Regions from separate parts of the Nonomuraea africana genome, predicted to be linked through region 1. Evidence: predicted binding sites of a transcription regulator. Region 1 holds the regulator's gene; each other region holds the start of a gene.
The links. The regulator LexA, encoded in region 1, represses DNA repair genes until DNA is damaged. The targets are predictions, from matches to a motif close to TCGAACANNTGTTCGA.

Region 1 (9,886 bases):
CCGCGCCCCTCGCCACCCCTTCGAGCCTCAGAACGACGCCCCCGCCGATCCGGCTCCGCCACTCCCCCCACCCGGGGGCCTCTCCCGTACGGCGCGGCCGCTCCCCTCTCTCCGCGTGCTCCGCCGTACGACCCCACCGCTTCGCCCTCCCCGCCGCCGCCCCCGGACAGCCCCGCCGCTCTCCTTGTCCGCTGGCCGCCCTCTGGCAGCCCCGTCGCCTCACTCGCCTGTCGCGCTCCCCCGTACGATCCCGCCGCATCCCTTGCCCGGCGACCCCCTCGGTACGACCCCGCCGCCACTGCTCCCTCACCGCGGTTTCGCTCGTACGGCCCCGCCTCTCTCACTTGACGCCCGTACAGACCCGCCACTTCACTCTCCCCGCGACCTCCCCCAGGCCGACCCGCCCCTCCTGTCGATGGCCTCGGAACCGGCCCCACGGGTGACGCCTGCCCGTTCAGCGCCTTGTCGGCAGGGTGGGCCGGGTCGCCGCGGACCTGGCCTTGGGAGATCGCCTGGCGGTCGCTCTCCGGGGGTGGACCGCCGGCCGTACCGGCGGATGGGCGGGGTGGGGGCACGAGGCGGAGGCGGCGCGCGCCCACGGGAGCGCGGCGGCGCTCCTCTCTCGTGATGTCGGCGATCAGGGTCAGTTGGCTGTCTTGGCTGGTTGTATCCGTGGTTGTGGTCGCCCGCACTGATGACCTCCCGCCACCGTCGACCCAAGGAAAAGGCCGAATAAAGATCAGCGAATCGAACACGGTGTCGATCGAACTCCCGTACGATGTTGTACACCACGTCACCGATGATTTCGAGGAAGACTCGAACAATTGTTTGAAGTTGATCTCAATCGGAGGTACGGTCGCTGTGTGCGACATGAAGACCACGGACCGGAAGGCGCGCCGGTGAGGCGGGCCGCCGGGCGAGGAGGAGAGCATGAGCGAGCGGAGTGACGACAACGGCGTCAGCGACCTTGCGGTCCGGCGTCGCGACTCCCTGGGCCTGACGCCCAGGCAACGCAAGATCCTTGAGGTGATCCGCGACTCGGTGCAGCAGCGGGGCTACCCGCCGTCCATGCGCGAGATCGGCGAGGCGGTGCAGCTGACGAGCACGTCCAGCGTGTCGCACCAGCTGACGGCGTTGCAGCGCAAGGGCTATCTGAGGCGTGATCCACACCGGCCCCGCGCGCTTGAGGTCAGGCTGCCGGGCGAGCCCGTGCTGTGGGTGGACCCCGACGGCAGCGAGGACGAAGCTCCGGTGAGCAGGCCGACCGCGGCGTACGTGCCACTGGTCGGGCGCATCGCCGCCGGTGGTCCGATCTTGGCCGAGGAGAGCGTCGAGGACGTCTTCGCGCTGCCCAAGCAGCTCGTCGGCGAGGGCACGCTCTTCCTGCTCCAGGTCAGCGGTGACTCGATGATCGAGGCGGCCATCGCCGACGGCGACTGGGTGGTCGTACGGCAGCAGCCGGTCGCGGAGAGCGGCGACATCGTGGCAGCCATGATCGATGGCGAGGCCACGGTGAAGACGTTCAAGCGCAAGGACGGCCATGTCTGGCTGGTCCCGCACAACTCCAACTACGACCCGATCCCGGGCGACGAGGCCAGCGTCCTGGGCAAGGTCGTCGCGGTCCTCCGCCGCCTCTAGCCTCAGGGCTCTCCACCGCTCGATCGGCCCTCGCGTGGGGCTGGTCGAGCGTCCCGTGGCGCACGCCCACACAAGGTCGGCGACGTCAATGCCACACGCTTCCTCGGGGCGCGAGGTGGCATGGGCTCGAAACGACCGGCTCCCCACCGCTCGATCGGGCCCTCGCCGCTGGCCGAGTGGTCCATGACGCATGCCGCACAAGGTCGGCGACGTGAAAGCCCCACGCTACCTCGGGGCGCGAGGTGGCGTGGGCTCGAAACGACCGACTCTCCGCCAAGGGCGACCGGTCGAAGCGTCGGTGGTGTGTCGTACAACGCCTTGGACCGCGAGGTGGACGTGCTCCTCTCGATTGCTCTGATGAAGTGCTGCCGCCTGAGGTGCATGTTCCTGGGCTGCAACGTGGGCTTGGGTCGCTCGATCGATCCTCCGGCGGGGGCGGTCGATCGGGCGGCCCATGACGCGTCGCATAAGCGTGCCTCTGCCCTGTGGCGTGGAACCTGGCCGCAGTGGAGCTGCTTCGCCCCTCGGGAGGCGGGCCGCCCAGCACCTAGCCGATTGCTGAAAGCTACTTCGGGGATCAGCGCACGGAGCGAAGGTGCCACCCGCTCGCGCCCGAGGCCGCTCGAGCCCGAGGCCGTACGACCCGAACCCGTACTGGTGGGTTCTCGTGGCTTCAGGGCTTGGGGGCCCGGTGGCGTACCGGATAAATCGTGCGTCTTAGGTGACTCTGGTCAGGTGGACGAAATCACCCTTAGGCCCGTCAAAGACGGGCTGAAGTGGGCGAATGCCGGGCCGGACGTCATCGCCTGCTGGATCGCCGACATGGACTTCCGGACCGCACCCGAGATCATCGAAGCGCTCCAGCGACGTGCCCACGGCGATCTCGGCTACCCCGCCTGGGCCAGTGAGCCACAGGCGGGACCCCTGGCCGAGGCGTTCGCCGAGCGCATGCTGGCCAAGTACGGCTGGGCCGCGGAGCCGTCATGGGTGCGCTCGTTCACCGACCTCAACCAGGCGCTCCAGGTGATCCTGCACCTCACCACCACGCCCCGCGACGGCGTGGCCATGCAGGTCCCGGCCTACCCGCCGTTCCTCGGCACGCTCGACGAGATGGGCCGCCGCCTCCACACCGACCTCGCGGACCTGACCGGATGCCGCGCGCTCGTCCTGGTCAACCCGCACAACCCCACGGGCAGGGTCTTCACGAGGGCCGAGCTCACCGCGCTCGCCGAGCAGGCCGAGCGGCACGATCTGATCGTCATCTCCGACGAGGTGCACGCAGACCTCGTGTACGAACCCGGGCGGCACATCCCGTTCGCCGCGATCCTCCCCGACCGCACCATCACGCTGACCTCCGCCACCAAGGCCTTCAACCTGGGCGGCATCCGCTGCGCGCTGGCCCATGTCGGCCCCTCGTGGGTGCGCGAGGCGCTCCAGGCCCAACCCTCCTTCCTGTACGGCGGAGCCAACGTCTTCGGCGTCGAGGCCACCGTCGCCGCCTGGCGGCACGCGGACGGCTGGCTACGCGAGACCATGACCGTGCTCGACCGCAACCGGCGTCTCATCGCCGAGCGCTTCCCCGGCTACGTGCCGCCCGAGGCCACCTACCTGGCCTGGCTCGACCTGGGGCGTCCGGGCATGGCGGAGGTCCTGGAACGCGAGGCGAAGATCCTGGTGAGCGACGGCGCCGCCTTCGGGCCCGGTGGGGAGAGCTTCGTCCGCCTCAACTTCGCCACCTCCGAGGCCATCCTCACGGAGGTGCTGAACCGCATGGACAGAGCCCTCGCCACAGACCTCCACACCTGACCCGATGCGGGGTGGGCGTAGGACGTGTCCGCCTTCGTGAGCCGTGCGACGGGTGGCCCGGCCGCCGCGTAGCCGGGCGTGAGTGCCGGGGAGCCGCCGGGCAGGTCAGCTCGCAGTCGGGCGGCACGGCGATCAGATGCGCGCCTCTCGTGACCGGGTCGGCGGCCGGGCACGAGAGGCGCGTTCTCCTACGGCACGGGAGGCAGGTCGGGCGGCGTCGCGGCCGGGTGTTCCTCCAGCGCCGCCAGCGCCAGCTCCACCGCCTTCTCCAGCTGCGGGTCGCGTCCCGCCACCCGGTCCTGCGGCGTGATGACCACCTCGATGTCAGGATCGACGCCGTAGTTCTCCACGCCCCACCCCTGGCCCTCCAGCCAGAAGGAGTAGCGCGGCTGCGTGACCACGGTGCCGTCGACCAGCTGGTAGCGCCCGTCGATGCCGATCACGCCGCCCCACGTCCGGGTGCCGACGAGCGGGCCGATGCCGCGGTTCTTGATCCCCGCGCTGACGATGTCGCCGTCGGATCCGGCGAACTCGTCGGTGACCGCGACGATCGGCCCGCGCGGTGAGTCCTCCGGGTAGCGCATGGGCTCGTACCCGCGCGAGATCGCCCATCCCGACACCTTGCGCGACAGCTTCTCCAGCACCAGCTCGGAGGTGTGTCCGCCGCCGTTGCCTCTGACGTCCACGATCAGCCCCTCCTGCGGCATCTCGGTGCGCAGGTCTCGGTGGAACTGCGCCCAGCCGTTGGCGACCATGTCGGGCACGTGCAGGTAGCCGAGCCTGCCGCCGGAGGCCCGCCTGACGTAGGCGCGGCGGTTCTCCACCCAGTCGTGGTAGCGCAGCGCGGTGTCGTCGGTCAGCGGGGTGACGACCACGCGGCGGGTGTCGCCGCCGGCGGCGGGGCGGACGGTCAGCTCGACGGGCTGCTCGGCCGTACCGGCGAGCAGGGGTTGCGGGCCGCGCACCGGGTCCACGAGGCGGCCGCCCACCGCGACGATCGCGTCACCGGGGCGGACGGCCACGCCCGGCGCGAGCAGCGGCGAGCGGGCGGCGTGGTCGGACGACTCGCCCGGCAGGATGCGGGTGATCACCCATGCGCCGTCCTGGACGGCCAGGTCCGCGCCGAGCAGGCCCTGGCGGCGCCTGGGGTCGATCGCCTGGCCGTTGGGCCTGGCGTAGGCGTGCGAGGTGGCCAGCTCGCCCTGCACCTCCCACAGCAGGTCGATCAGCTCGGAGTAGCTGCCGATGCGCTCGACCAGCGGCGCGTAACGGGCGAGCGTGCCGGCCCAGTCGACGCCGTTCATGTCCTCGCGCCAGAAGTGGTCGCGCATGAGCCGGCCGGCCTCGTGGTAGGCCTGCCGCCACTCGGCGACGGGGTCGATGGTGACGGGGACCCTGTCGAGGTCGATGGTGATGACCTCGTCGCCCTCGCCCGCCGCGCGGGTCTGCAGGCCGTTCTTGCCGTTGGTGACCAGACGCGTGCCGTCGCCGCTGACCTCGAAGGCGCGCACCTCCCTGGCCAGCTCGGACCTGCCGCGCTTCTTGAGGTCGTAGCGCTCCAGCACGACCTCCTCGCGCTCGTTGCCGTCGCCGAGCTCGCCGGCGAGCGGGTGGCGCAGCCACAGCAGCGCCTCCTTCGCGGTGCGGAGGTTGCTGTACCGTCCCGCGGGGACGGGTACGGCCACGACGCGGGCGGGCAGCCCCTCGGCGTCCACCTCGGTGACCGGCTTGGCGTCCTTCTTGTCCTTGCCGTCCTCGGTGGAGTCCTCGGCTCCGTTGAAGCTGCGGCCCTCCAGGGAGGGCGCGAACGGCGAGGAGGTGGTCGCCTGCAACGGCACGATGTACGGCTTGGCGCCCGCAGGGAAGGACAGGTCGAACACGTGGGCGTCGTAGACCGGGTCGAACGTCCTGATCGACAGGAACGCCAGGTGCTTGCCGTCCTTGGTGAAGACGGGGGCGTAGTCGCTGAAACGCTGCGAGGTCACGTCGATGGTGGACGTGCCGTCGACGCGGCCCATCTTGATCTGCCGCAACGGCTCGTGGTGCGGGTGCGACCAGGCCAGCCAGGCCGAGTCGGGCGAGAAGGTGATGCCGTTGATGTCGCCGTTGGCGGTTCTGTCGAGCTCCCTCACCGAGCCCGACGAGGTGCCCGCGGAGGTGTCGACGACGAGCAGGCGGCCGTCGTGGGTGGCGAGCGCGACGTGCTTGCCGTCCGGGGCGGCGGCCAGATCGAGGACCCGCCCGATCTCGCCGGCGGCGAGCGTGCGGATCTCTCCGCCGGGCCTGCCGATCTCCAGCGCGTCCTCGCCGGTCGCGTCGCTCACCCAGACCGCCAGACCGTCGTCGCTGAGCACGCGCGGCAGGCGGGCCCTGACGCCCGGCTCGGCCCGCAGCACGCCCGAGGGCCCGTCGCGGTGGGTCACCCAGTGCGCGGTGCCGCGGATCTCGACCGTGCTGGCGCGGCCCGTGACGTCGGGCGCGAAGTCGCTCACCTTGCCCGGCGCGGGGCGCTTGGCCCGCGCCGGGCGCGGACCGCCGAGCCTGACGTCCAGCTCGTACGGCTCGCCGTCCAGCGAGTCGAGCATCCAGAGGCCGCCCGCGTGGCTGTAGATCACCCGGGTGCCGTCGGTCGCCGCGTGCCTGGCGTAGAAGCCGTCGTGGGAGGTGTGCCTGCGCAGGTCGGAGCCGTCGGGCAGGGCCGAGTAGAGGTTGCCGTTGCCCTCATGGTCGGCCAGGAACGCGATCCTGTCGCCGACCCACATGGCCGACCAGTACTGCGCGGTGCTGTCGGCGAACAGCCTGGTGAACTCCCCCGACCCGGCCGCGTCGATCCAGATCTTGGCCGCGGTGCCGCCCCGGTAGCGCTTCCACTGCGAGGGTTCGCGCCAGATCGCCGACACCGTAACGACGCCGCCGGCCTCGTTGACCGCCGCCTCGCTGACCCACCCGTACGGCAGGCGCTCGGCCGGCCCGCCGTCGAGCGGTACGGCGTAGGCCCACATCCGGTCGCGGGAGGGCTGCGCCGCCGGGCTGATCGCCAGGACCCTGCCGTCGTTCGTCCAGCCGCGCACGCCCGTGACGGCGTTGCCCCAGTGCGTGAGCCGTTCGCCCTCGGGTCCGTCGACCTCGGCGGCGAAGACCTCGGGGGCGCCCTCTCTGGTGCTGGTCCAGGCCAGCCGGGTGCCGTCGGGAGAGAAGCGGGGGAACGAGGCGGGAGTGCGGTCGGCGGTGAACCGCCATGCCCTGCCACCGTCTACGGGGGCCAGCCAGACGTCGTCGTCGGCCACGAAGGTGATCAGGTCTCCGTGCAGGTGTGGGTACCTCAGGTAAGCGCCAATTGTCACAGATGCACACTAATGCGGGACCTGGCCTCGCGGCCGAAGATTTTTCTCGCCGCGAATCCCGGCCGTTCACGGGGTCTCGACCAGCTCCAGCAGCTTCGTCACGGTGTTCCAGTTGCGCATCGTGCCGGCGTTCTTCGACCTCTTCTCCAGCAGCGGCGGCAGCTTGGGCCTGGCCAGGCCGTTGGGGAAGTCGATGTACAGCTCCCGCTCGCCGAGCCGCATGACCTCGGGCGCGTAGGCCGCGGGGTCGATCGCCTCCAGCTCCTCGCGGTCGGGCGGCGCGGCCAGGAACACCACCCCGAACTTGGCCGGCTCGCGCACCTCGAGCGGGTTGTGCTCGACCACCGCCCGCAGCTCGTCGGCGGTGCGCACCATCACCGCGACGGGAAGGCGGAGCCTGTCGCGGATGGCCTGCTCGATCTGCTCCCTTGGCTGCCGTTCTGCGGTGAAGACGGCGTTGCCGCTGCGCAGGTGGGTGCGGACGGCGGTGTAGCCGAGCCCTTCGAGCAGGCCGCGCAGGTCGGCCATGTCGATCTGGGTGCCGGGATTGACGTTGATCCCGCGCAGGAGCGCCACGTATCGCATGTCTCGAACGCTACGCCGGGAACCTGCCAACTACGGTCAGGTATCACGGCGAACGAGCCGACGTCACGGCGGGCACCGAAGTCCTGCTGGAGGATGCGTGAAAGACGGACGGCCACCGAGTGACCCCGGTGGCCGTCAGCCCGCCTTGCCGTACCCGCCGCTCTGCCCGCGCCTCGCCGCACGCGCGGCGAGGAAAGAACGTGCGGCTAGGGAACGATGTTGACCAGCTTCGGCGCGCGGACGATCACCTTGCGCGGGTCGCCGGACAGGTGCGCGCGCACCTTCTCGGAGGCCAGCGCCAGCGCGCGCAGGTCGGTGTCGGAGATGTCGGGCGAGACCTCCAGCCTGTCGCGCACCTTGCCCGCCACCTGCACCACGCAGGTCACGGAGTCCTGCACCAGCAGCGCGGGCTCGGCGACCGGCCAGCCCGCGTGGGCGACCGAGCCGGTGCGGCCCAGGCGCTCCCAGCCTTCGGCCGTGGTGTACGGCGCGACCAGCGACAGCATGACCGCCAGCGCCTCGGCGCCCTCACGCACGGCAGGGTCGGCGGCGCCAGGCCCGGAGTCGATCGCCTTGCGGATCGCCGAGGTCAGCTCCATCATGCGGGCCACCGCGACGTTGAACTTGTGCGACTCGACCAGCTTGGTGACCTCGTCGATGGTCCTGTGCGTGAACTTGCGCAGCTCCAGGTCGCCGTCGGCGAAGGGGACGCCGGGCTCGCTGGCCACCTCGTTGAACACGCGGAAGACCCTGGCCAGGAACTTCTGCGAGGCGGCGGGCGAGACGTCGGCCCAGTCGATGTCGTCCTCGGGCGGGCCGGCGAAGACCATGGTCAGCCGTACCGCGTCGACGCCGAAGGAGTCGATCTGCTCGCCCAGGTCGACGCCGTTGCCCAGCGACTTCGACATCGCCTTGCCGCCGTTGATGACCTGGCCCTGGTTCAGCAGGCGCAGGAACGGCTCGGTGAAGTCGACCATGCCCATGTCGTGCAGCACCTTGGTGAAGAACCTGGAGTACAGCAGGTGCAGCACCGCGTGCTCGACGCCGCCGACGTACTGGTCGACCGGGCCCCACTGGCGGACCTTCTCCACGTCGAACGGGCCGTCGGTGTAGCCGGGGTCGGTGTAGCGCAGGTAGTACCAGGAGCTGTCGACGAAGGTGTCCATGGTGTCGGTGTCGCGCTTGGCGGCGCCGCCGCACTTGGGGCACTCGACGTTCACCCAGTCGGTGGCGCTGGCCAGCGGGGAGACGCCCTTGGGCGACAGCGCCTCGCCGCGCAGGTCGGGCAGCGTGACGGGCAGCTGCTCGTCGGGGACGGGCACCTCGCCGCAGTCGGGGCAGTGGATGATCGGGATCGGCGTGCCCCAGAAGCGCTGGCGGGACAGCAGCCAGTCGCGCAGGCGGTAGTTGACGGTCGCGACGCCCGTGCCGCGCTCCTCCAGCACGTCGATGATCTTCGCGATCGCCTCGGTCTTGGTCAGGCCGTCCAGCGGCCCGGAGTTGACCAGCTTGCCCTCGCCGGGGGTGGCGACGCCGGTCTCGCCGGGGTCGGCCAGGCCGGTGTGGACGACGACCCTGACCGGCAGGTCGAAGGTGCGGGCGAAGTCGAGGTCGCGCTGGTCGTGCGCGGGCACGGCCATGATCGCGCCGTGGCCGTAGTCGGACAGCACGTAGTCGGCGGCCCAGACCGGGATGCGCTCGCCGTTGACCGGGTTGATCGCGTGGCGGCCCAGGGAGACGCCGGTCTTCTCCTTCTCCAGGGACAGCCGCTCGATGTCGCTCAGCTTCGCGACCTCGGCGCGGTAGGCCTCGAAGGCCGCCCGGTGCTCGTCGGTGACGATCTCGTCGGCCAGCGCCGCGTCGACCGCGACGACGAAGAAGGTCGCGCCGTACAGGGTGTCAGGGCGGGTGGTGTAGACCGTGACCGGCTCGTCGCGGCCCTCGATCTCGAACTTCACGTCGGCGCCGGTGGAGCGGCCGATCCAGTTGCGCTGCATGGTCAGCACGCGCTCGGGCCAGCCGCCCTCCAGCCCTGCCATGTCGTCCAGCAGCCGGTCGGCGTAGTCAGTGATCTTGAAGTACCACTGGGTCAGCTCGCGGCGCACGACCTCGGCGCCGCAGCGCTCGCACTTGCCCGCGACGACCTGCTCGTTGGCCAGCACGGTCTGGTCGTTGGGGCACCAGTTGACCAGGCCGCCCTTGCGGTAGGCCAGGCCGCGCTCGAAGAAGCGAATGAACAGCCACTGGTTCCAGCGGTAGTACTCGGGGTCGCTGGTGTGCAGGCGGCGCGACCAGTCGAAGGAGATCCCGTAACGCCTGAAGGAGGTGGCCTGCGTCTCGATGTTGGCGTAGGTCCACTCGGCCGGGTGCGCGTTGCGCTTGATCGCGGCGTTCTCGGCGGGCAGGCCGAAGGAGTCCCAGCCGATCGGGTGCAGGACGTTGTAGCCCTTCTGGAACCAGTAGCGCGCGACGACGTCGCCGATGGCGAACACCTCGCCGTGTCCCATGTGCAG
Region 2 (9,886 bases), 4.6 Mb from region 1:
GAGGTCACGATCGTGCCGCTGTTCCAGCTCTTCCACGGCTGGGGGCTGACCGACACGCACTGGCCGCTCATCCTGGTGCCGGTGGTGGGCGCGCCGAGCGTGCTCGCCACCTTCATCATGCGGCAGTTCTTCCTTGTGCTGCCCCGCGAGCTCGAAGAGGCCGCGGCCGTCGACGGCCTGGGGCGGTTCGCCACGTTCCGGCGCATCGGCCTCCCGCTGGCTCGCCCCGCCCTCGGGGCCGTGGCCATCTTCACCTTCCTACACAGCTGGAACCTCTACCTTGAACCGATCGTGTTCCTCTCCAGCCCGGAGAAGTTCACCTTGCCCCAGGCTCTGACGCAGTTCGTCGACGCCTACGGCGGTCCCATGTGGAACGTCCAGCTCGCGGCGGCCTCCATGACGGCGCTGCCGGTGCTGGTTGTCTTCGTCCTGGCACAGAAGCAGTTTGTCGAGGGCCTGGCCCACACCGGCCTGAAGGGATGACGGGCGCTCACAGCAGCCTGTCCTGGGTGATGGCAGTCGTCGGCGTACTCGGAGAACGAGGCATGGGCCTCGGTGCACACGGCGGCCGACCAACAGCGAGAATCGCGCCCAAGGTCTCCCGGGGTCATCGCGGCACTACGGGAACTCGTCCTCCACCTCGACGCCCTCGTTCTCCAGTGCCTCGCGAACCACCCGATACGCCAGCCCGGCGCCGTAACCCTTGCGCGCCAGCATCCCGGCCAGGCGGCGGGTGCGGGCCTGCGGATCGAGCCCACGTGTCGAAGCCAGCTTGCGTTCCACGAGCCTGCGCGCCGTGTCCGCCTCCTGATCGGAGTCGACCCGCTCCACGGCCTCGTTGACCGTTTCACTGTCGACACCCCTGTGCCGCAACTCCGCCGCCAGCGCGCGCCTGGCGAGCCCGCGCCCGTGGTGGCGTGAATCCACCCAGGCCTCGGCGAACGCCTCGTCGTTGATCAGGCCCAACTCCGTGAACCGATCGAGTACGGCCTCGGCGACCTCGTCCGGCACATCTCGCTTACGCATCGCCTCGGCGAGTTGGCCCCTCGTCTTGGGCGCCATGGTGAGCAGCCTCAGGCAGATCGCCCTCGCGACCGACTCCGGATTCGCCGCAGGACCCGACCTCCCCGACTCCCGGTTCCCGCTGGAACCCGACTCCGCGGACTCCCTGTTGCCTGTAGAGCCTGACCCTGCGGACTCCCGGTTCCCCGCAGAACCCGGCCAGGTCGCCGAACCCTCGTCGGACCCATCCGACCAGCCCGAGGAACGCCGCCTCGCCGAACCTCGCCGCCCGCCCCCGCTACCGCGCCGCCCTCCCGAGCGTCGCCGCTCACCAGAACCACCCCCCGCCGAACCCACGTAACCCTCATCGCCATCCGGATCCGTCGAATCGCGACGGAGCCACTCACCAACGAAGCGTCCATTCGCCGAACCCGCGTCGGCCTCGTGAACCTCGTGGCCTTCGGGGTTTGCCGAACCGCTGCCGAGCGGATCCCTCGTGAGGGCGGTTTCGTCGTGGCCGTGGGAGGGGGCGGTGGGGTTGTCGTTCGGAGCAGTTTGGTCCCGCGCCCATTCGGGAGGCTCTCCGGCCGAGTCGAAGGGATCGGCCGGTCGGCCGGCGCCTGTCCAGCCGCGGGACGCGGCGGTGCGCCCTCTGGACGAGCGGTCCATGGAGGATCGCGCCTTGGATGAACGGTCCGTGGCGGAGTGGTCCGCTTGATGGGTTCCAGGGTTGTCGGGGCGAGACCTGGAGGGGCCGCCCTGCCAGGTAGAGCCTCTGACGCTCTGGGTGGGCTCGTTCGTGCCATCGAAGCCGCTGGCGCCTGGGGTGGGCTCGTTCGTGTCACGGAAGAAGGCGCCGGCACCGCGGGTGCGCTCCCTCCTGGCGGGGAAGATGTCACCGGAGTCTCGGGGAGAGGCGTTGGTGCGCCGGGTGTTTCGGCGCGTGCGGCGACGGCTTGTTGATCCGTCGTCACCAGAGGCCAAGCCGTGTTCTTGGACGTCGCCGTCATCGCCGGATGCCAGCCACGAGGACGGCATGCCGTCGTCACCTGAGTCGAGCCACCGGTGAGCTTGGACGCCGTCATCGCCTGAGCCGAGGCCTCCCTCAGGGATGGCCCACTCCGCCTCCGGGGCACGTTCACGCAGCCGACGCTTCGGACGAGTGGTGCGCCGGGGGACATCCGGCCACGCACCCCAGTCGTGCGCGGCCCCAGGATGCTCGGGCTCGGGCGCAGGCGCGGGCGCGACAGTTCGGAGCTCACGACCGTCGATGGGGCGTCCGGACTCGTCAATCAGGCGTTCGGATCCGTCGGAAACGCGAGAGTCAGCCTCGTCCCCGAGACGGTCAGACCCGTGGCGAGGAGGGTCTGTCGCAGCCCCAGGATCAGCCGCCACACCTTCCCTGCGGTCGGCGTTGTGTCCGAGATCGACGGCCACACGCTTCCTATGGTCGGCCTCGTATCCCGGATCGACAGCCACGTGCTGGCCCGCTCCGTGTCCGGACTCGGTGGTCGCAGCCTCCCGACGGTCGGCCTCGCGACCGGGATCGGTGGCCACACGCTCCCGGTGGTCGGCCTCGTGTCCCCATTCGTTGGTCGCACGGTTCCGGTGGTCGGCCTTGTGGCCGGTTCTGTCGCGGTGGTCGGTCGGACCGGAGGGGGTGGGGTCGTCCGTGGATCCGCTGGGCCTGGGTTGTGGATCTCGGGTGGCTGTCGGAGTCGCTGGCGGGTCTGCTGGTGCCGACCATGGCGGGCGGTGGGAGGGCTCGAAACGCCAGATGGGGCCGTCGTCCTCGGGCTCCCGTGACTGCGAGCGGTTCCTGCGGCGGGAGGCGGGGCGGGCGAGGTCGGCGACGCCGTTGGGGATGCGGGACCAGGCGCCCTGATCGTCGCCGCCCGTGCCCCAGCCGCCAGAGTTCCATCCACCGGAGTTCCACCCGCCGGAAGCCGGGCGGTCCGGGTTCCAGTCGTCGTCGGGCACGGCTCTGCCTTCGTCGGCTGGCGTGCCGTTCATGTCCCAGCTGCTCCTGGCCGCCGGGTCGTTCGTGGTCCAGCCGTTGTCGCCGGACGTGTCGTCCTGGCCCCAACGGACAGTGACCGCTGTGCCGTCCTGCTCCTGCGCGTCGGCATCCGACGCGCTGGCCGTCCCCCAAGCGCTCCGAGCCGACGAGCGATCCTGAAGTGACGGATTCTCCGCATCGCGGAGAGAGCCGTGCGGCTCGCGGGTGTTGCTGGGCTCCGGGGTGGGAGTGGGTGGGGCGGTGGGCCCGCCGTCCCTGTGGGGGGCGGCGGGGGTTGGGCGTCGAGCAGGGTCCGGCGACTTACTCATGCGTCAAAAGCCGGATCAGACGTCACCGGGCTTGGGGGTGGCGGCGGCCTTGGACCCGCGGCCGGAGGGCGCGGCGGCGGCGACCGGAGGAGTGGCGGGAGGCTCAGCGGGGGCGTCGACGCGCGGCCCCACACCCAGCTTCTCCTTGATCTTCTTCTCGATCTCGTTGGCCACGTCGGGGTGGTTGCGCAGGAAGTTACGCGCGTTCTCCTTGCCCTGGCCGAGCTGGTCGCCCTCGTAGGTGTACCAGGCGCCGGACTTGCGGACGAAGCCGTGCTCCACGCCCATGTCGATGAGGCCGCCCTCGCGGGAGATGCCCACGCCGTAGAGGATGTCGAAGTCGGCGACGCGGAAGGGCGGCGCCATCTTGTTCTTGACGACCTTGACGCGGGTGCGGTTGCCGACCGCCTCCGTGCCGTCCTTCAGCGTCTCGATGCGGCGGATGTCGAGACGGACCGAGGCGTAGAACTTCAGCGCCTTACCACCGGTCGTGGTCTCGGGCGAGCCGAACATGACGCCGATCTTCTCGCGCAGCTGGTTGATGAAGATGGCCGTGGTGCCGGTGTTGTTGAGCGCACCCGCGACCTTGCGCAGCGCCTGGGACATCAGGCGGGCCTGGAGGCCGACGTGGCTGTCGCCCATCTCGCCCTCGATTTCAGCCTTGGGCACCAGGGCCGCGACCGAGTCGATGACGATGATGTCGACGGCGCCCGAGCGGATCAGCATGTCGGCGATCTCGAGCGCCTGCTCACCGGTGTCGGGCTGGGAGACGAGCAGCGCGTCGGTGTCGACGCCGAGCTTCTTGGCGTACTCGGGGTCGAGGGCGTGCTCGGCGTCGATGAACGCCGCGATGCCGCCGGCCCGCTGCGCGTTGGCCACCGCGTGCAGCGCGACCGTGGTCTTACCGCTGGACTCGGGACCGTAGACCTCGATGATGCGGCCCCTGGGGAAGCCGCCGATGCCGAGCGCGACGTCGAGCGCGATCGAGCCGGTCGGGGTCACCTCGATGGGAGCCCTGACGTCATCGCCGAGGCGCATGACGGAGCCCTTGCCGAACTGCCGCTCGATCTGTGCGAGGGCAGTCTCAAGGGCCTTCTCGCGGTCGTTGATAGCCATGGGAACTCCCCTGGAGGGTCGTGTCTGGTCGGTCGAGTGAAAGCTACGCGGTGGGACCGACAATTTTCCGCCGAGCCGGGCAAGAAGCGGTTCGGCGAGTTTCATAGTAGCCGAACGGCTGTTCGATGGCGCCTCGAACACGCCGAGTCGCACGACATTCCCTGACAATACGCCGGGCGTGTTGCCAGGGCCGCTGAGCTGGGGAGATCCTGAGGAAAAGGTCGAGAGGCGGCGACGTGACGAGCACCTACACCGGGCAGCGGCGCACCCACCTGGAAGCGCTCGCCGAGCTGCTCCCCGGCCACGGGCTCGTCGGGCGCATGGTCGGAGGAGACGATCCCGTGCTGTGGGTCTGGCACCCGCGCACGGGCCGGCAGACCATCGTCTTCGCCACACCGTCGACGTCGGCGTGGGTCTTCCTGTGGTCGCCAGGCGGCCACGGCACGGCCGACGACCTCGAGGGGACGGTGCGGACGCTCGCGGCCACCCTAGCCGACGACGAATGAGCTCCGCAGCGCGGTCACCGTGGCGGCGAGGCCGTCCGAGGCGGCGCGGTCGAGGGCCGCGGTGAGCGTCTGCTCGTAGAGGTCACTCGCCCCGCCCTTCCGCTCCCTGCCCGCCTCGGTGATCACCGTGTAGACGCCGCGGCGGTCGTTGGCGCACAGGTCACGGCGGGTGAGCCCGGCCGCCTCCAGCCGTCCGACCAGGCGAGTGACCGAGCTCTGGTTGAGCCCGAGCAGGTCGGCCAGCTCCTGCATGCGCAGCTCCCCGTCCTTCGCCGTCGACAGGTGGCACAGCGCGCGGTACTCCGACAGCCCCAGGCCGTGCCGCTGCAACGCGGCGGCCAGCTCGTGCTCCACCCTCGCGTGCAGCCGTACCACCCCGACCCACATGTCGTCGTCGAGCGTCGCCATCTCTTCCTCCTCCTGTGTTGACACTCATCCTATTTGTATGCACAGAATATGTATGTGCATACAAGAACTCAAGCATGGTCCTATCTGCTCATCGCCGCCGTCTTCGAGGTCGTCTTCGCCCTGGGCACCAACGCCACCGAGGGCTTCACCCGGCTCGGCCCTTCCCTGCTCACCGTGGCCGCGGCCGGCGGCGGGATCTTCTTCCTGAGCCTGGCGCTCAAGACCCTCGACGTGGGCGTCGGCTACACCGTCTGGACCGGCATCGGCTCGGTCGGCACCGTCGTGTTCGGCACTTTGATCTTCGGCGAGTCGCTGAGCGCCTGGAAGGTGCTGGCCTTCGTGTTGATCATCGGCGGTGTCCTCGGCCTCAAGCTGGCCGACCGCCTCTCCCCCTCCACCACCGCCTGAGGAGCGACCATCATGGCCTGGATCTATCTCTCCATCGCGATCGTCTTCGAGATCGGCTTCGCGCTCGGCACCAACGCCACGCAGGGCTTCACGCGGCTGTGGCCGTCCGTCTTCACACTGCTCGCGGCGGCGGGCGGGATCTTCACCCTCAGCCTGGCGCTCAGGACCCTCGACGTGGGCGTCGGCTACACCGTCTGGACGGGCGTCGGCTCCATCGGCACCGTGCTCCTCGGCGCGCTGATCTACAAGGAGCGGATCACCGTCCCCAAGCTGGTCTCCTTCGCCGCGATCATCGGCGGGATCGTGCTGCTCAAGCTCTCCGCAGGTGTCTGAGCACGAAACCGGCCTCTTCCGTACGGCGGAAGCCCGCCGCCTCCAGCGCGTCGATCAACGTGCTCTTGCCCGCCCCCGGCCCGCCCGTGACCACGTGGAACGTCATCAGCGCAGGCGAGGGGACACGTTCTCGACCTGGCACACCGCCCGCCAGACCTCCTTCGCGCTGACGCCCTCGGCGAGAGCCTGTTCGACGGTTCGTCCGCCCAGGGGGGCGATCACGAAGTCGCGGGCCCACGACTCGGCGTACGGATCGCCGAAGTGGACGCGCATCCGTCTCCAGAACTCGGTCAGGCGCATGCCCCAAGTATGGAACCCGCTTCCGAGTGGGTAGGACCAACCTCATGGCGAAAACCCCCAAAACGGCTCCCAAGCCGTCAGCCACCGCCAGGACACACCGGGAGCGTCGCCGCAGCCTGCTCCTCCAGCTGCGCCTCGCCGTACAGAAGGACAAGGCCGACCGCGCCGAACGGCACGCGGGCCTGAAACGGCAACCACGGCAGGGCACGCCGCGTACCCGCAGGGCGTCGAGGAGATAGCCGCCTACAGCACGCGCGTGCCGTACATCTCTCCGAGATGGTCGGCGAGCAGCTCCAGCCTGGCGCCGTCGGGGTCCCTGAAGTAGATGGAGGCGCCGCTCTCGATCTGGTGCGGCACGCCGGCCATCTCGAGCTTGCCCCTCAGCCGTTCCCACGTGGCGGGGTCCACGGAGATCGCGATGTGGTGCAGCCCGCCGAGCACCTCCTGGTACGGCGCGAGGTCGAGGCCGGGGAAGTCGAAGAAGGCCAGCAGGTTGCCGTTGCCGATGTCGAAGAAGAAGTGGTTGGACCCCTTGTAGTCACGGTTCTCGAAGATCTCCGTGAGCGGGAACTCCAGGAGGTCCTGGTAGAAGCGGATGGTCTGCTCCACGTCGGAGGAGAGCAGCGCGAAGTGGTGCAGGCCGCGCGCGCTGCTCGAGGGACGGTGCGGGAGGAGGTACTGCCGCCTGATGCGCTCGCGATCAGCCTCGATCGCCGAATGGTCGATGGTCACGTCGCTCACCTCTCCCGCTCTATGTCCCCGCAATTCCCGCCTCAATCGCGCATGGTGGCGACAATCTCCTTCACGATCTCGATCGTGGTGCCCGGGTGCAGGAAGGCGAATCGCGCGACGGTCTCCCCCTCCCATCCGGTCGGGGTGACGAAGCCGACCTGTCCGGCGAGCAGGCGCTCGGACCAGTCGTAGTAGTTCTGGGAGGTCCATCCGCGGCGGCGGAACAGCACCGCCGACAGCTCGGGTTCGCGGATGAGCTCCAGGTGGTCGCTGCTCCTGATCAGCTCGGCGCTCTCCCTGGCCAGCGTGAGTCCTCGCTCGACGGCCTCGGTGTAGGCGTCGGTGCCGTTGACCGCCAGGGAGAACCACAGCGGCAGGCCGCGGGCGCGCCTGGTCAGGTGGTAGGCGTAGTCGGTGGGGTTCCACTCGCCGCCGCCGGTGTGCAGGACGTCCAGATACGAGGCGTCCTGTGTGTGTACGGCACGCGCCAGGTTCGGGTTGCGGTAGATCAGCGCGGCGCAGTCGAACGGGGCGAACAGCCACTTGTGCGGGTCCACGACGAACGAGTCGGCGTGCTCGATGCCCTCGTAGCGGTGGCGCACGGAGGGGGCGAACAGGCCCGCGCCGCCGTACGCGCCGTCGACGTGGAACCACAGGCCGCGCTCGCGGGCCACCTCGGCGACGCCCTTGAGGTCGTCGACGATGCCCGCGTTCGTGGTGCCCGAGGTGGCGACGACGCCGATGACGTTCTCCTGTCCTTCGAGGGCGCGCCGGAGGGCCGCGCCCGTGAGGCGGTGGTCCTCCGACGGCACGACCAGCGCCTCGACGCCGATGATGCGCAGGGTGTTGGAGATCGACGAGTGCGCCTGGTCGCTGACGGCGATCTTCGCGTTCGGCAGGCCGGCCGTGTCGCGGGCGACGACCAGGGCGGACAGGTTCGCCGCGCTGCCGCCCGAGACGAAGCAGCCCCCTGCGGTGGCCGGCATGCCGGCGCGGTCGGCGATGAGCCTCAGGACCTGGTTCTCCGCGGCGATGGCGCCCGAGGCCTCCAGCCAGCTGATGCCCTGCAGGGAGGCACAGGAGACGACCATGTCGAACAGCAGCGCGGCCTTCGTGGGGGCGGCGGGGATGAAGGACAGGAAGCGGTTGCTGTCGGCGGAGATGACCGCGCGGGAGAGCTGCTGGTCGTAGAGGTCCAGCACCTTGGCGGGATCGTTGCCCTCGGGCGTGATGAGCCCGGCGAGCGCCGCGTCCAGCTTGTCCTTCTCGCCGGGGTGGTCGAGGGGGACGGGGTCAAGGGCGAGGCGCTGCCTCATGTAGTCGAAGACCAGGTCGGTGAGGCGCTCGTCATAGCTGTGCACGCGTGCATTATGAGGATAAAAGCGAAAAAAAGGGTAATAGTGGGCAATGATCTCCCTTTTTGCCCGCCCGGGACGGCAGGGCGGGGTTTTGTCGGTGCGGCGAGGCACCATGGTGGGGTGAGCGCGCTCGACCACTTCAGCAGGATGACCCGCGACTGGTTCACCGGGGCCTTCCTGGCTCCCACGCAGGCCCAGGAGGGCGCGTGGGAGTCGATCGCGCGGGGCGACAACACGCTGGTCGTCGCGCCCACGGGGTCGGGCAAGACGCTGGCCGCCTTCCTGTGGTCGCTCGACCGCCTGGCGGCCGAGCGCGCCCTCGACGACGACGGAAGCCGCAGGTGCAGGGTCGTCTACGTCTCGCCGCTCAAGGCGCTGGCGGTCGACGTCGAGCGCAACCTGCGCGCGCCGCTGGCCGGGCTCAAGCAGACCGCGCGACGGCTCGGCCTGGCCGTGCCCGAGATCTCGGTGGCGATCCGCTCGGGCGACACCCCTGCCGAGGATCGCAGGAGGTTCGCCACCAAGCCGTCCGACATCCTCATCACCACGCCCGAGTCGCTGTTCCTGCTGCTCACCAGCCAGGCGCGCGAGGCGCTGCGCGGGGTCGAGACGGTGATCGTCGACGAGGTGCACGCGGTGGCCGCCACCAAGCGGGGCGCCCATCTCGCGCTCAGCCTGGAGCGGCTCGACGCCCTCCTCGACCGGCCCGCCCAGCGCATCGGGCTGTCGGCGACCGTACGGCCGGTGAGCGAGGTGGCCGCCTTCCTCGGCGGGGCCAGGCCGGCCGCCGTGGTGCAGCCGCCCTCCGACAAGCGCATCGAGGTGGAGGTCGTCGTCCCGATCGAGGACATGACCGAGCTGGAGACCACCACCGCGCCCGATCCCGAGGCGTTCGCGCCCGAGCCCGCGCGCCGGTCGATCTGGCCGCACGTGGAGGAGCGGCTGTTCGACCTGATCGAGGCGCACAGGTCGACGATCGTGTTCGCCAACTCGCGGCGGCTGGCCGAACGGCTGTGCACGCGGTTGAACGAGCTGGCCTACGAGCGGCGGCAGGGCGTGGAGGCGATCGACCTGTCGATCTGGGAGACCGCCCCCGAGGACCACGAGGACCTCGGTCCCGAAGACCCCCGTCTGACGGCCGATCCCGAGGCCCGCCGTCCGGATGGTCCGGAGGCGGGAGGGCCGGCTGGTTCAGAGGCGCGCGGGCCGGGTGGGCAGGCGCCCGAGGGATCTGCGGCGCGCCGGCCGGGTGGAGAGGTGACGGGTCCCGGAGCGCGGCGGGCGCCGGCGGAGATGATGGCGCAGGCCGGGGCGAGCAGCGGCGCCGTCCCCGAGGTGGTGCGCGCCCACCACGGGTCCGTCTCCAAGGAGGAGCGGGCGCAGATCGAGGAGGCG
Region 3 (9,886 bases), 3.7 Mb from region 1:
ATCTACTGAGAGCTGTACATACGAGCCGGGGGGCCACACGATGCCGTCTGAGTACGCCAAGTCGCTGGGTGCACGACTCCGCGCCATCCGCACCCAGCAGGGCCTGTCCCTGCACGGAGTCGAAGAGAAGTCGCGGGGACGCTGGAAGGCCGTCGTCGTGGGTTCCTACGAGCGCGGCGACCGTGCGGTCACGGTGCAGAAGCTTGCCGAGCTTGCCGACTTCTACGGTGTGCCGGTCTCCGAGCTGCTGCCCGGCGGCGCGGCGCCCAGCCCGCTCGGGCCGACGCCGAAGCTTGTGATCGACCTGGAGCGCCTGGCGACGCTGCCCAAGGAGAAGGCGGGCGCGCTGGCGCGTTACGCGGCCACCATCCAGAGCCAGCGTGGCGACTACAACGGCAAGGTGCTGTCCATCCGCCAGGAGGACCTGCGCTCGCTTGCCGTCATTTATGACAAGTCGCCCAGTGAACTGACGGAGGAGCTGATCAGCTGGGGCGTACTCGACGCGGAGGCCCGCCGCGCCGTCGAGTCTTTCTAACCCCTCGCACGCTCGCACGAAGGGGCGCCTCCGAACTCCGGAGCGCCCCTTCGCCGTTTCCACTACCGCTCCCCGGCCGCGCCGCCCCACCCTCCGCGTGCACCCCTCCCACCACGCCGCTCCCGCCGCTCCCTTCTCCCGCCGCTCCTTCCTCCGCCCTCCGATCTCCGGCTCTCCCTTCGCTCAGGTCTCGGTCAGGCCTGGGGCTGGTAGCGGGCGAACTCCCATGGGTCGTGGGCGGAGAAGACGCTCACCTCGGCCCCGTGCTCACGTGCCAGCTCCCGCAGCCTGCCCTGGTTCTCGATCCGCAGCCTGGCGTCCACCTGCGAGTCCAGCTGCACGACGTCCAGCAGCGGGTGCGACTCGGGGCTGCCTGGCTCCAGCTCGCGGTGGTAGAAGTAGGCGTCCCCCGCGTGCAGCAACCATCCCTGCCCCTCCCGTACGGCGACCGCCGCGTGCCCGGCGGTGTGCCCGCCCAGCGGCACCAGCAGCACGTCCTCCGGCAGCCCGCGCAGCGCCTGGACTCCCGCGAAGCCGTACCACTCCTCCCCCTCGCCCGCGCCGTACGTCTCCCAGAGCGGCCCGTGCGCCCAGTGCGCGGGACGGTAGCGGCGGCTGGGCCCCTCGGCCATCGCCGCCTCGTACTCCGCCGCCATGACGTGCACCTGCGCCCGCGGGAAGTCGGGCAGCCCTCCCGCGTGGTCGACGTCGAGGTGGGTCAGCACGATGTGCCGCACATCGGCGGGGTCGTGCCCCAGCCGGGCGAGCCGGCTGAGCGCGGTCTCGGCCCTGTCGAGCCGCGGCGAGACCAGCTCCACCCACTCGGGGTCGAGGACCTCTCCAGGCCTGTCGACGGAGTCGTGGCCCAGCCCGGTCTCCACCAGCACCAGGCCGTGCGCGTCGGTCTCGACCAGCAGCGCGTGGCAGACCGCCGCCGCGGACTCGAGACCGTCGTAGGTGGGGTCGATGGTGCGCATGGACCCCAGGTTCAGATGGTGAACTGTCGTCATGCGCCCTAGACTGCGACTTGAAGCGCGGTTCAAGTCAAGGGAGCTCGTGAATGCTGCTCGACATCGGTGAGGTGGCCCAGCGGTCGGGGCTCGCCGCCTCCGCACTGCGCTTCTACGAACGCAAGGGGCTGATCAGCGCCGTCGGGCGCAACGGTCTCAGGCGGGCCTACGAGCCCGAGACGCTCAGCCGGTTGGCGTTGATCGCGTGCGCGCGCAGCGCCGGGTTCACCCTGACCGAGATCGCCGCCCTGCTGCACGCCAAGCCGTCCGACGAGACGCTGCGCGAGCGCGTCGCGCAGAAGGCCGACGAGCTCGACGGGCGCATCGCCCAGCTCACCCGCATGCGCGACAGCCTGCGCCATGCGGCATCGTGCGCCCACGACCCACTCGTCGACTGCCCCGCCTTCCGAGACCTGGTGCGCGGCGACCCGGCGAGCACCACCCCGCCCACGACCTGAGACGCGCGCCGGCGGGTGTCGACGGGGGTGTTGACGCCCGGGCGTTGGGCGGACCGTGAGCCGCGACGGGGGCGGCTCACAGGTCAGCCGGCGAGGGGGACGTCGACGGGGAGGACGGGCTGGCCGGGGACGCCGAGGATCTCCTCGACCGTGGAGACGAACGTCTCGGCCTCCGCCAGCAGCTCGTCGGCGTCGGCGAGGGTCACGCCGCGCACCATGCCGGCCTCCGCGGCGGCACGCTTGGCGGCGCTGATCGAGAAGTAACCCGCCCAGTCGGCGAGCCTCGGCTCCGCCTCGGGCAGCAGCTCCCACGCGCTGCGCAGGCGACGCCTGCGGCCCTCCATCGGGCGGGGACGGGCGGCCAGGATCGCCGCCGCCGCGCGCAGTGCCGCGAGATGGGCGGCCACGTATCGGGACGCAGGAGTGCGGGCCGTCGCGGCCTCGGCCAGGCAGCTGCGTGAATCGGTGAGGTGTGCCCTGACCGCGGGCGACAGTCGGGGCCCGTGCGTGTCGCTGAGCCGTGTCGTCATGCCAGCCTCCTTTGAGGGGTCTTGGCGGCTCCCGGCGTTTCCGCCGGTGGAGCCAACATTCGCAGACCCCACCGACATTTCCGCCGGGCGGCCGGACGAGGAGCTTCCCCTCTCCCCGTCCGGCCAGGGCGCGCCCACTCGTCTCCGCCGACGACGAGGACGCGCCCTTCGCCCGGGGGACCCGACCGCGGGCCCCGCATGGGGGTGGCGACGCCCGCGACCAGGTCCTTCGACGTGAGCCGCGAGCCTCACGTCTTGTCATCGAACATAATTTCGATGACCGTGGATGTCAACCGATTCCGCGAACACAGGTTCGATCAATGGGCCGCCAGGGCGCCCGAGGGGCAGAGGGTGACGGCCCGCCTGACGGCCTGCTCCTGACCGGCCGGCACCTCGGCCGTGAGCACCACGACCAGGCCCTCCTCCTCGCTCTGGTCGAAGACGGCGGGCGCGGTCAGCGCGCACATGCCCGCCCCTATGCACACCCCCGTGTCGGCCGTGACCCTCACCACGTCACCCGCAGGCTGTGGACGCCGTAGATGCTCATGTCCGCGTCGAACCTGCGCTGACGGCTTATCGGATAGGTCATGCCGCACTCCTTCGTGAGATCCACTCCTTCCATGAAACATCATCAGATGCAAAATCTCAATCAGTGCAGTATTTTGGTTCCATGAAGGACGACACGGGACTTCGAGCGCGTAAGAAGGCCCGCACCAGGCGTGCGCTCGTCACCGGCGCGATGCGGCTCTTCGCGCAGAAGGGCTACGAGCAGACCACGCTGGCCGAGATCGCCGCCTCGGCGGAGGTCTCGACTCGGACGTTCTTCAGCTACTTCGCGGGCAAGGAGGACGTGGTCTTCTTCGACACCGAGGAGCGCCTGAGCGAGACCCTCGCCATCGCCGGCCGGCGGCTGCCGGGAGAGTCGGTGACCGCGCTGCTGGCCAGGGCGGTGGAGGCGGGCGCGAAGTGGGAGGACGACCTCGCCGCCGAGCGCTTCCACCTGATCACGGCCGTGCCCGCGCTCCAGGCCAGGGCGCTCCATCTGCTGTTCGACAGCCAGCGACGGCTGGCGGAGGCGCTGTGCGCGGCCTACCCCGACGAACTCGACCCCGTGGCGGCGGCGGCCGCCGTGGGTTCCATGGTGGGCGCGGCGAAGCTGGCGGCCGTCATGACCCTGTCGAGGGGCGAGGATCGCGAGGCCGCCTGGACGGCCGCGCGCCGGGCGATCGAGATCGCCGCGAACGGCCTCGACTCGCTCGGCATCCGGAGCTGACAGCCCGGTCGACCAGGGCACAATTCAATTCTTGACGAAGTTAATTACTGGTAGGATGCGCTCATGCTTGCCCCTGAGCGCCGTCCCGAACCGCTCACCAGCCCCGCCGCCGCCACCGTCTTCACCATGGTCCTGACGCAGGGCCCGGTGTCCAGGGTGGAGATCGCCCGCCGTACGGGGTTGTCGTCCGCCGCGGTCACCAAGGCCGCGCGGCCGTTCATCGAGGCGGGCTACCTCGAGGAGCTCGAGGCCACCGAGCGCTCGGGGCCGGGAGCCGGACGTCCGGCCAGCCCGCTGGCGATCAGGCCGGACAGGGAGTTCTTCGGCGGGGTGAAGATCACCGGGGACGAGCTGATCGGCGTGGTCACCGACCTGCGGGCGCAGGTGCTGACCTCGGCGCGCAGGCCGCTGACCGACTTCGCGGTGGAGAGCGTGGTGGCCGACATCGCCGCCCTCGTCGCCGACCTGCTCGCCGCCTCCCCCGCCTACGGCCAGCGCTGCCACTCTCTCGGCCTGGCCGTCTCCGGTGACGTCGACAGGGCCGCGGGCGACGTGCGCTACTCCCCCTTCCTGTCGTGGCGGCAGGTCCCGCTGGCCAGGCTGGTCGCGCGGGCGACGGGGCTGAGCGTGACGGTCGAGAACGACGTCAAGGCGCTCACCGTGGCCGAGCAGTGGTTCGGCGAGGGCATCGGGGCCCCGTCGTTCGCGCTGGTCACCCTGGGGGTCGGGATCGGCTGCGGGCTCGTGGTCAACAACGAGGTGGTCGCGGGCTCCCACGGGGTGGCCGGCGAGATCGGCCACATCCCGGTCAACGGCGAGGGCCCGGCCTGCCACTGCGGCGGGCGCGGGTGCGTGGAGGCCGTCGCGGGGACCGCGCCCATCCTCAGAGCCGCCCGCGCCGCCACGGGCGACCCCGCGCTGACCATCGACGGGGCGATCGCGGCCGCGCACGCGGGCGACGAGGCCGTCATGGCCGTCTTCGCCAGGGCGGGCCACGCGATCGGCCTGGCGATGGCGGCGATGGCCAACCTGGTCGGCCCCGAGCGGATCATCGTGACCGGCGACGTGGCGGGGCTGGCCTCCTACGGCCTGTTCGAGGAGGCGATCACGTCGGCCTTCGCCGGTCAGGCCTTCGGCGCGGCCGCCGACTGCCGGCTGATTCTGCGGCCCAGGCCCTTCGAGCAGTGGGCCAGGGGGGCCGCCGCGGTGGCCATCCAGACGCTCTTCACGCTCTAGAGAGGACCCCCGTTGACGACCACCCAGATCTGGCAGCCCCACGACCAGGCCGACGGCGGCCTGCGCACCACGGAGATCCCGGCGGGACGGCTCGTTCTCGAAGCCACCTCTTCCTCCCCGCTCGCCTGGAATGTCACAGAAAGCCCCCAGGGCGTCCTGGAGCTCCTGGTACGGCCCGCAGCACCAGGAGTGGTCAGGATCGCCTGGCGGCTGCCCTGCGTGGACGTGACGGCCTACTGGACGCACGACAGCAACGAGCACCGAGGGCTGCCGCCCTTCTGGCGCAAGCCGCGCACCGCCTCCCTGGAGAAGGGCGCGCCCGTCGGCTGCCTGATCGGCGCGGGAGACGTGGCGGTGTGCACGTTCGCGGTCGGCGAGGTGGTCAGGCCGGTCCAGACGCGTACGGGGGTGGTGGAGGAGACCGGCGAGTTCGGGTTCTGGGTGGAGCACGAGGCCGCCCCCGAGACCGGGCTCGCGCTGCGCCTCGACCTCAGCCGCCGGCACTTCGCGCGGACGCTGGCCGACGTGGCCGCGTGGTGGGGCACCCCGGGGCAGGTGCCCCGAGCCGCGCGGATGCCCGCCTACTCCACCTGGTACGCGATGCAGCAGCACGTCACCGCCGAGTCCGTCGAACGGCAGGCCGCGCTGTCGGCCGCGCTGGGCTGCGAGGCCATCATCGTCGACGACGGCTGGCACAGCGACGACAGGGGACGCGGCTACGGCTACGTCGGCGAGTGGGATCCGGCGATCCCCCGCGTCGCCGAGCACGTGGCGCGGGTGCGCGAGCACGGCATGGCCTACCTGCTCTGGTACGCCCTGCCCTTCGTCGGGCGGCACACCGCGCTGTGGGAGCGGGTGCGTCCCTACACGCTGACCTTCAAGGAGCACATGAACGCGGCCATCGTCGACCCGCGCTACCCGTTCGTCCGCGACCTGCTGTCCGACCGGCTGGCCAGAGCCGTCGAGGAGTGGGGCACGGACGGGCTGAAGATCGACTTCATCGACCAGTTCGCGGTCGAGAACCCGCCCGAGCCGGGCCCCGAGGCCGACTGCGCGTCGGTCACCGAGGGCGTGCGCCGCCTGATGGCCCAGCTCGGCGCCAGGCTGCCGGAGGGGTCGCTGGTGGAGCTGCGCCAGCCGTACACGAGTCCTGGGCTGTGGCCGTACGCGACCATGATCCGGGCCTCGGACTGCCCGCTCAGCCCCGCGCACAACCGCCAGCGGACGGTGGACCTGCGGCTGATCGCGGGCCCGCTGGCCGTCCACGCGGACATGATGATGTGGCACCCGTCGGAGAGTCCCGCGCGGATCGCGGCGCAGCTGATCAACGTGCTGTTCGCGGTGCCGCAGATCTCGGTGGACCTGGCCGCGCAGACGCCCGGGCAGACCGAGGTGCTCAGGTTCTGGCTGTCGTTCGTGAAGGAGCACGCCGAGGTCCTGCAGGGCGGGCTGTTCGAGCCGTCCAGGCCCGACCTGGTCTATCCGCAGGTGCGGGCGAGCGCAGGCGGGGTCACGATCGTGGGCAGGTACGCGCCGATGCCGGTGGCCGTGCCCGCCGAGGGGACGCTCCTGGTGGCCAACGCCGACGACTGCGACCAGGTGGTGCTGACCGGCGAGGGGCGCGCGACCGCCACGGTGGCCGACTGCGCGGGCCGGCCCGTGAGCGCGGCCGAGGTGACGCTGCCCTGCGCCGTCACGGTCCCGACCGGCGGCTTGTTGAGGGTTCGGGTGTAGCCGTCGAAGGCCCGGCTCCGGCGGCGAAGCGCGCCGGAGCCGGGAGTTCTCAGAAACCGCCGGAGCGCCGCCGGTCGAGGAGTTGCGCCTCGTAGAGCGAGGGAATGGCCAGCCCCGGCCGGTTGGCGCCCTCGATGTATCCCTCGGGCTGCCTGAAGGGGCCGTCGCCGGTGATCGTGCCCCTGCAGCCGATCGCGTAGTTCTGCGCGGTCGGCGGCTTCTGCACGATGAGCCTGCTCGTCGACACGTCGCAGTTCCACGCCACCGAGTGGGCCGCCGACCAGCCGTGCGAGGTGCCGTAGCGGCCCCTGTTGTACAGCCCGAGCGTGTAGCCGTAATGCGGGTCGAGGTCGCGGTGGCCGTCGAACAGCAGGCCCTGCGACCAGCGGCGGTGCCCCTCGCTGGAGTTGAGGGCGTACTCGGAGGTGCCGCGCAGGAACACCACGCCCGAGACCGTGCTGTGGCCGTTGGAGACGAAGGCGTGCCTGGCCTTGTAGGCGTAGCAGTCGCGGAAGAGCACCTGCTGGGAGTAGGTGTAGGCGTTGAAGTTGTAGCGGCGGCTGCCGGTGACGACGCTGACCGGATCGATGGCCCTGCAGTTCTCGATCGTGGCCCTGGTGGTCTCCTGGGTGGCCACGCCCGCCTGGGTGAAGTGCAGCATCGTGCAGTCGCGCACCCACGAGTCCTCGGTGCCCAGCAGCACGATCGCGTTGTAGGCGTGCTCCTCGTCCTGCTCGGGGTCGCCCGCGTACTCGATGTCGACGCGCAGCCGTTCGACGCCCACCTCGCTGACCAGCCCCGACCTGTCCCACCGGTAGAGGTGGGACTGCGACAGGGCCCGGTCGAGATGGTTGAAGACCGGGACGTCGATGGTCACCGTGGAGCCCGACACCTCACGGACGCGGCGGTTGTAGATCAGGGGGTGCTCCCCCACCTTCCACGGCGGACCGGTGTCGTGCCCGCCGTAGTCGATGGCCCGCAGCCACGCGTCGGTGCACGGGTGGACGATGACGATGGTGTCGCCGGGACGCAGCGTCCCGGCGTCGGCCACCTCGAACCGGCGCTCGCCCACCTGGACGACGTCCGTGGTGATGTCGGTGCGGGTGCCCGGCACCTCGCCCTTCCACCCGCCCGCGCCGGAGCCGACCACGATCACGTCACGGTTCCTCGGGTCGTTGCCGGTGGCCTTGATGATCGTGTTGGCGCTCGGGTCGGCGCCGTCGCCCACGCCGCGCAGCACGATGCCGTCGGCGCGGATTCTGATCGTTCCGGCGACCGGGTAATGGCCGGGCAGCAGGAGCAGCGCGCCGCGCCGTTCGCGGGGCAGCGCGGCGATCTCGTCGAGCGCGGCCTGGAGGTGCGCGGTGTTGTCGCCCTCGATCGGCCGGATCGTCCTGACGACGGGCAGGTGCGGGATGGGCCGTTCGCCGTTGCGGTATCCGGCGTGGCTGAAGTCGGGGACGCGGTTGCCCTCGGCGTCCTGCTCGTAGACGAGGCGCCCATGCGTGCCGTAACGGACGAGCCTGGACTGCCAGGGGGTGGCGGCGTGGGCGGGCAGGGCGCCGGTCCAGCCCGCCGCCATGACGAGCCCGGCGCCGGCGATCAGTCCCCGCCGGGAGACGTGGCCGCTCATCTGATCACGATCTTGTCGAGCTCGGGGGTTCGCGCGCCCAGGTGGAAGAAGCGGATGGTGTTGACGCCGGCGATGAGCGGCACCGGCACCGTCGTGGTGGTGATCCGGTCGGGGGTGCCGGTCATGGGCACCTCGATCGAGTCGGCGCCGTTGACGCTGATCCTGAAGGACTGGGCGCCGTTGACGACCGCGTGGACGGTCAGCTGCCTGGTCGCGGTGGTCTCCGAGAGGATGCCCCTGACCACGGTGTAGTCGTAGGTGTTGCCGCCGATCAGGATGGTCTTGCGCCCGCCCGAGCAGATCCTGCAGTAGACGGGCTCGGCCGCGCCCTCGAAGACGTTGCCGGCCCGCTCGGCCTCGTACGCGCCGGGCGAGCGGTCGGGCTCGGGCAGCTGGACGGGCGGGGTGGCGGGACCGAGCTGCCAGGCTTTGAGGTCCTTGATCAGCATGTGGGTGTCCTGGAGCCCCGCGCTCCTGATGCTTCGGTAGATGCCCCACTTGGGACGGTTGTACTGTTCCTCGCTCCAGTAGAGGTCGATGTGGTCGGCCCGCGCGTCGACGAGCGTCGTACGGCCGTCGTGCATCGCCCAGCGCAGGTAGCCGTCGTCGGACGACTTCCACTCCAGCGTGACCGTGACCCACTTGTTCTGGATCGCGGCCAGGTCGTGGGTGGCGAACGGGTGGACCTGGTTGTCGGCGAGCGTCCAGTAGCGGGCCTCGATCTTCGGCACGCCGTTCTTGATCGGCAGCGTCAGCTGCATGACCGGCGTGCCGGTGTCGGAGGTCTTCACCTGCCAGATGTGGGTGAAGGCGGTGGTCGCGTCGAGGGTGTCGGGGAGGTACATCTGGTAGCTGAGGCGCCAGGTCTCGTCCTTGCGTATCTCCAACGGCCTGCCCGCGGAGTCGCGCATGCCCCGCACCTCGTTGCGCATGCGGTCGGAGCCGTCGCGGTCGACCAGGTGGGCGTCGAACCGGTAGGCGTCGCCCTCGGGGTAGACGTGCGGGAAGCCCTCGGGGTGCGAGCCGCGCCTATCGTCCTCCAGCGCCTCGAAGGCGTTGAGCCCGTCCTTGCGCGGGCTGGGGTTCCAGCGCAGCTCCCACTTGGGTCCGTGGGCGCTCGCGCCGGGGTCGGCGACGACGGGCCCGGTGGCAGCGGGAGCAGCGGCAGCGGGGATGGCGGGCATCAGCAGGGCGACGGTTAACAGCAGGGCTGGCAGGCGGGGCATCGGTGTCTCCTGAGGGTGCTGGTCTAGCGGGTCAGGCGGAGGGTGAAGCCGCCGTCGGCGGCCACGGGGATGGCGAGCTTGTCTCCCGCGATGACCGTCACCGTCTCGGCCAGGACGCGGTCGCCCGGGGCGTCCCTGTAGATGTCGGCCGCCCACTCCCCCTCCGCGAGGAAGTCGAGCGGCACGGTGAGCGTGCGGGCGGGCCCGGCGACGCCCGCGCCGACGTACCAGTGCCCGCCCTCGCGCCTGGC

Region 2: recA (recombinase RecA) is a predicted target of LexA. The motif match lies at 4,557-4,572, and genes of this name have one in related genera.
Region 3: H4W81_RS21125 (SAV_6107 family HEPN domain-containing protein) is a predicted target of LexA. The motif match lies at 2,795-2,810, and genes of this name have one in related genera.

Annotation. Positions count from the first base shown of each region.
Region 1 covers NZ_JADBEF010000001.1:794,508-804,393, reverse strand. The annotation lists gene lexA (transcriptional repressor LexA) at 931-1,638, shown strand; gene H4W81_RS03705 (MalY/PatB family protein) at 2,374-3,444, shown strand; gene H4W81_RS03700 (S41 family peptidase) at 3,633-6,788, opposite strand; gene H4W81_RS03695 (DUF1697 domain-containing protein) at 6,855-7,373, opposite strand; gene leuS (leucine--tRNA ligase) at 7,580-9,886, opposite strand, start outside.
Region 2 covers NZ_JADBEF010000001.1:5,435,749-5,445,634, forward strand. The annotation lists gene H4W81_RS25730 (carbohydrate ABC transporter permease) at 1-483, shown strand, start outside; gene recX (recombination regulator RecX) at 619-3,330, opposite strand; gene recA (recombinase RecA) at 3,346-4,446, opposite strand; gene H4W81_RS25745 (hypothetical protein) at 4,683-4,952, shown strand; gene H4W81_RS25750 (MarR family winged helix-turn-helix transcriptional regulator) at 4,935-5,360, opposite strand; gene H4W81_RS25755 (DMT family transporter) at 5,415-5,768, shown strand; gene H4W81_RS25760 (DMT family transporter) at 5,781-6,101, shown strand; partial or broken gene H4W81_RS25765 (AAA family ATPase) at 6,109-6,207, opposite strand; gene H4W81_RS25770 (DUF3046 domain-containing protein) at 6,207-6,401, opposite strand; gene H4W81_RS25775 (hypothetical protein) at 6,446-6,640, shown strand; gene H4W81_RS25780 (VOC family protein) at 6,645-7,133, opposite strand; gene H4W81_RS25785 (pyridoxal phosphate-dependent decarboxylase family protein) at 7,175-8,494, opposite strand; gene H4W81_RS25790 (Lhr family helicase) at 8,639-9,886, shown strand, end outside.
Region 3 covers NZ_JADBEF010000001.1:4,477,886-4,487,771, forward strand. The annotation lists gene bldD (transcriptional regulator BldD) at 41-535, shown strand; gene H4W81_RS21115 (MBL fold metallo-hydrolase) at 730-1,512, opposite strand; gene H4W81_RS21120 (MerR family DNA-binding protein) at 1,596-2,003, shown strand; gene H4W81_RS21125 (SAV_6107 family HEPN domain-containing protein) at 2,087-2,533, opposite strand; gene H4W81_RS47415 (ferredoxin) at 2,851-3,042, opposite strand; gene H4W81_RS21135 (TetR/AcrR family transcriptional regulator) at 3,204-3,806, shown strand; gene H4W81_RS21140 (ROK family transcriptional regulator) at 3,870-5,042, shown strand; gene H4W81_RS21145 (glycoside hydrolase family 36 protein) at 5,055-6,776, shown strand; gene H4W81_RS21150 (pectate lyase family protein) at 6,826-8,409, opposite strand; gene H4W81_RS21155 (heparin lyase I family protein) at 8,406-9,635, opposite strand; gene H4W81_RS21160 (glycoside hydrolase family 97 protein) at 9,659-9,886, opposite strand, start outside.